2 regions of the Gordonia sp. QH-12 genome follow, and region 2 is predicted to be linked to the other one. Evidence: riboswitches for the same ligand, from Rfam matches in the RefSeq annotation. Region 2 holds a riboswitch; the other holds the start of a gene.
The links. A riboswitch is a leader RNA that binds a small molecule or an ion and turns the genes downstream of it on or off. The one in region 2 is predicted to bind thiamine pyrophosphate.
Positions count from the first base shown of each region.

Region 1 (2,389 bases), on a different contig from region 2:
CCCGCCTCGGCGAGTTCGTAGGTGCGCAGTCCCGGCATCAGCTCGGCGGCGTCGGCGAGCAGATCGCCCACCCCGCCCGCCAGCGGCATCCGATCACCGTCGTCGTAGGCCTCGTACTGGGTGGCGCCCACGACCACCCCGTCATCCCTCGGCACCAGGTACAGGGCGCGCCCATGCCAGCGGGCCCGGATCACATGCGTCGGCGGCGGCACCGACCAACGTGTGCGGCGCAGTCGGAGGATCTCGCCCTTCTCACCGCGGAGTTCCACGCTCGGCAGCAGCCTGCGGGAACCGAGGCCGGCCGCGACCAGCACCTGATCCCCGGGGATCGTCGACAGATCGGTCACCCGCCCGCGCTCCCAGATCACTCCGCGGCTCTTGAGCGCGCGTTGCAGCGCGGCGATCAGCCGCCGGTTGTCGAGCGACCCCTCACCGACCGCGTGAAACCCTCCGGCCACGCCGCGCACCAGCGCGGGTTCGGCTGCACGCAGCTCGGCCGGTGTCATCGCGGGCAGCCGGTCGGCGTCGCCGGGCGACGTGGACAGCCCGAACCGCACCTGTGTCCGCAGGTGCTCCAGATCGGCCGGCGCGGCACCGATCAGCAAGCTGTCGGCGGCCGTCCGCACGGTCGGATCGCCGAGTCGTTCGAGCAGGGCGGGCCATCGCGCCACCGAGTCCCGCGAGATCGCCAGCAGCCGGTCCTCGCCGGGATGTCCTTCTGCGAAGCAGCCGAGCATGCCGCCCGCGACGTGCGCGGCCCGCTCCTGCGGTCCGGCGTCGAAGACGCGCACCCGCCATCCGCGGTCGGCGGCGGACAGGGCGCACGTGAGGCCGACGACGCCGCCCCCGATCACCGACAGTTCACCGAGCCGCTCGGTGCTATGTCCCCTCGGGGAGGCGAACTCTTCGCCGGATGCGCTTTCACCAGACATGACGTCAGCCTTCCTTCGCCGGCATGACCCGGATCAGGTGTGACGGTCAGCGCCGGCGCAGCGCACTCTCAGCCCGGCGGACCTCCGGACTCCCGTGTCGATAACGCCTCACAGTCTACCGCCCGGCATCGGCGACTACGGTGTCGGTCATGGATGCCCGCACTCGTCTCGCCACCTCCCGCCTGTACCTGTGCACCGACGCGCGGCGCGAGCGCGGCGACCTGATCGACTTCGTCCGGAGCGCTCTCGCGGGCGGCGTCGACATCGTCCAGCTGCGCGACAAGAATTCGCCCGGGGAACGCGAGTTCGGCGAGCTCACCGCCGTGCAGGAGCTGGAACTGCTGCGGCGGCTGCGCGAACTGACGCACGCCGCGGGTGCGCTGCTGGCGGTCAACGACCGGGCCGACGTCGCGGTCGCGTCCCGCGCCGACGTCCTCCACGTCGGCCAGGACGATCTGCCGCCCGCCACCGCCCGGCGCATCGTCGGCCCCGACGTGGTGATCGGCCGCTCCACGCACACCGTGGAGCAGGCGCTCACCGCCGATGCCGATCCCGACGTGGACTACTTCTGCACCGGCCCGTGCTGGACGACGCCGACCAAACCGGGCCGGGCGGCCACCGGACTGGAGTTCGTCAGCGCGGTCGCCGCGGCGCGGCCCAGCAAGGCGTGGTTCGCGATCGGCGGCATCGACCTGCCCCGCGTTCGAGAGGTCACCGACGCGGGCGGCGAGCGCATCGTGGTGGTCCGGGCGATCACCGGTGCCGACGATCCCGCGACCGCCGCGCGCGACCTCCGGACGGCTTGCCTTTCCGGCACGGCGGAGTAAGCTGCTTGCCATCATGACGTGGAAGCTTCTTGTAGCCCGCCGCAGCGGGGTCTGATTCGACCGACCCCCCGCTGCGGGGTTGTCGTCTCTCCACATATCTGAGCTCGTCGGTCATCGAATCTTCGACCGAAATGAAGGCTCCCGATGCGTTCCATTCAGATCCTGCCGACATCCTGTACCCGTAACGGATACGACCGTCCGCAGCAGTCCCGCTCCTCTCGGCGACTGCCGAACTGGTTTCCACGGGAGGCGGCCGACATGACCACTTCGAGTTTCGACCAGACCTACGCACCCGCCGGCGACATCGCGTTGGAGGCGATCACGATCGAGCCGGGTCGCGGCGACACCGTCACCTGCCGCGCACGGATCAATCTCGGCCGACGATGCCACGACGTCAGCGCCACCGCGGTCGGCGCCATCGGCGCGATGACCGAGGTGCTGTACGCACTGGGCGCGGGCGTCGAGATCGTCTCGCTGTACCAGCATCAGGAGGACGGCGAGACCGTCACCTACCTGCTCTGCGAACGCGATCTGCACCGGAGTTGGTCGTACGGCCGGGGCCGCACCGGCGACGAGGCCACCATCAACGCGCTGATCGCGGGAGCCAATCAGCTGGCGTGAGCTCGCTCA
Region 1 covers NZ_KQ969283.1:106,891-109,279, reverse strand. The annotation lists gene Y710_RS02475 (FAD-dependent oxidoreductase) at 1-932, opposite strand, end outside; TPP riboswitch at 925-1,038, opposite strand; gene thiE (thiamine phosphate synthase) at 1,082-1,759, shown strand; gene Y710_RS02465 (hypothetical protein) at 2,018-2,380, shown strand.
Region 1: another riboswitch for thiamine pyrophosphate. It lies ahead of Y710_RS02475 (FAD-dependent oxidoreductase); the one in region 2 lies ahead of thiC (phosphomethylpyrimidine synthase ThiC).

Region 2 (2,389 bases):
ACGTGCCCGGGGCCCTCGATCATCACCTGTACGCCGTGGCTCTTGGCGATCTTCGTCAGCTCGCCCAGGGTCCGCAGTTCGGCGAACTGCGCCTCGTCGTTCGCATCGGCGATGGACCCGGGGCGCAGGCCGTCGCCGAGCGAGAAGGTGATGTCGTACCGCGCGAAGATCTCGCACAGCTCGTCGAAGTGCGTGTACAGGAACGACTCGGTGTGGTGGGCCAGACACCATGCGGCCATGATGGAGCCGCCGCGCGAGACGATGCCGGTCACCCGCTTGGCGGTCAGCGGGACGTAACGCAGGAGCACGCCGGCGTGCACGGTCATGTAGTCGACGCCCTGTTCGGCCTGTTCGATGACGGTGTCGCGGTAGATCTCCCAGGTCAGGCGCGTGGGATCGCCGTTCACCTTCTCGAGCGCCTGGTAGATCGGCACGGTTCCGACCGGGACGGGGGAGTTGCGCAGGATCCATTCGCGAGTGAGGTGGATGTCCTTGCCGGTCGAGAGATCCATGATGGTGTCGGCGCCCCACCGGGTGGCCCAGACCATCTTCTCCACCTCTTCGGCGATGGACGAGGTGACGGCAGAGTTGCCGATGTTCGCGTTCACCTTCACCGCGAAGGCCTTGCCGATGATCATCGGCTCCGACTCGGGGTGGCGGTGATTGACCGGAATCACCGCGCGTCCGGCGGCCACTTCGCTGCGGACCAGCTCGGCGTCGACGCCCTCGCGCGCGGCGATGTATCTCATCTCCGGCGTCACGATCCCGGCGCGTGCCCAGGCCAGCTGGGTGGCCGCGTCGTGTCCGCCCACGGGCACCGGTGCCGGCCGTTCCCAGGAGTCGCGCGTCTTCGCCAGCCCCTTCTCGAGGTCGATGGTCGCCGACGAGTCGGTGTACGGACCGGAGGTGTCGTAGAGGTCGAGGTGCTCGCCGTTCGTCAGATGCACTCGACGCTGGGGAACGGCCATGCCGTCGACGTCGAGGTAGACCTTGCTGCTGCCCTCGATGGGGCCGCAGGTCACCTCGGCGGTGGCGTCGTCACGTGTGGTTCCAGGCATGGATGTGCCCATGATGATCCTCCCTACGCCGGCATTATCCGGACAGGTTCAGGCGGTCGACGACCGCCTGTCGCCATCTCAGCCCCCGGTTCCGTGGGAGCCCCCGCGTGTGAAGTTGTGCGGTGCCCACCATACTCACGTCGTCCGGTCGCGTCGCATCGTGATGCAGATGTGACAGATGTGACTTGCGTCTCCCCGTCGAACGAACGTAATCTTGTGACGCTGGTCACAGGAGGTCAACGAATGCATCGCAAAGTCCGTCACTCGCATCCGCCGCAGTCGGCGCGCTCGCTGCTGCACCAGATCTCCGAGGTCTCCCACAATCCGGAGCGGGAGCGCTTCGAGTTGCGGGTGGGCGGCGACCTGGTCGGCGTGCTCGGCTATCGCATCGACGACGGTCCCGACGGCGAGGTGGTGACGATCCTCCACACGGTCCTCTACGACGAGTACAGCGGCCACGGGCTGGCCACTCGGCTCACCGGCGGCGCCATGCAGTACATGCGCGACAACCAGCTCAAGGTGCGGCCGCTGTGCACCTTCACCAAGCACTTCCTCGACGCCCATCCCGGCATGGTGGCGATGGCCTCCGCCTGAGGCGGACCGACCGGCGCACCTGCCGGGATCAGCTCAGGTCGAACACGAGGGGGGCGTGATCGCTGGCGCCCTCCGCGGCGCGGGCGTCGCGGTCGATGAAGGCGTCGTGGATACGGTCGTCCAAGGCGGGGGAGCAGAGCGCGAAGTCGATGCGCATGCCCTCGTTGCGGGCGAAGCGCCCGGCCTGGTAGTCCCAGAAGGTGTAGGTCCCCGGACCGGGGGTGAAGGGGGCCGCGCTGTCGACGAATCCGCCTTCGACGAAGCGGCGGAAGGCGGCGCGCTCCTCGTCGGAGGTGTGCGTGCGGGACGCGAAGTACTCGGGGTCCCACACGTCCTCGTCGGTCGGCGCCACATTCCAGTCTCCGGCGAGAGCGACCTGGGCGGCGGGATCGTGCGACAGTTCCAGCGATGTGACATCGGCGAGGGCGCTGAGCCAGTCGAGTTTGTACTGGACGTGATCGTGTCCCGGCTCGCGCCCGTTGGGGGCGTACAGGCTCCAGACGCGCACGCCTCCGCAGGTCGCCGAGATGGCTCGCGCCTCCCGTTCACCGGCGTAGAGCGGCTGCCCGTCGAATCCGATGTGGATGTCGTGCACCCCGATCCGGGACGCGATCGCGACGCCGTTGTATCCGCTCGACCCGTGGAACGCGACGTCGTAGCCGTGGGCCAGAAAACTCATCACCGGGAACTGATCGTCGGTGCACTTGGTCTCCTGCATCGCGAGCACATCGATCGCA
Region 2 covers NZ_KQ969284.1:115,800-118,188, forward strand. The annotation lists gene thiC (phosphomethylpyrimidine synthase ThiC) at 1-1,070, opposite strand, end outside; TPP riboswitch at 1,062-1,175, opposite strand; gene Y710_RS04025 (GNAT family N-acetyltransferase) at 1,302-1,652, shown strand; gene Y710_RS04030 (exodeoxyribonuclease III) at 1,681-2,389, opposite strand, start outside.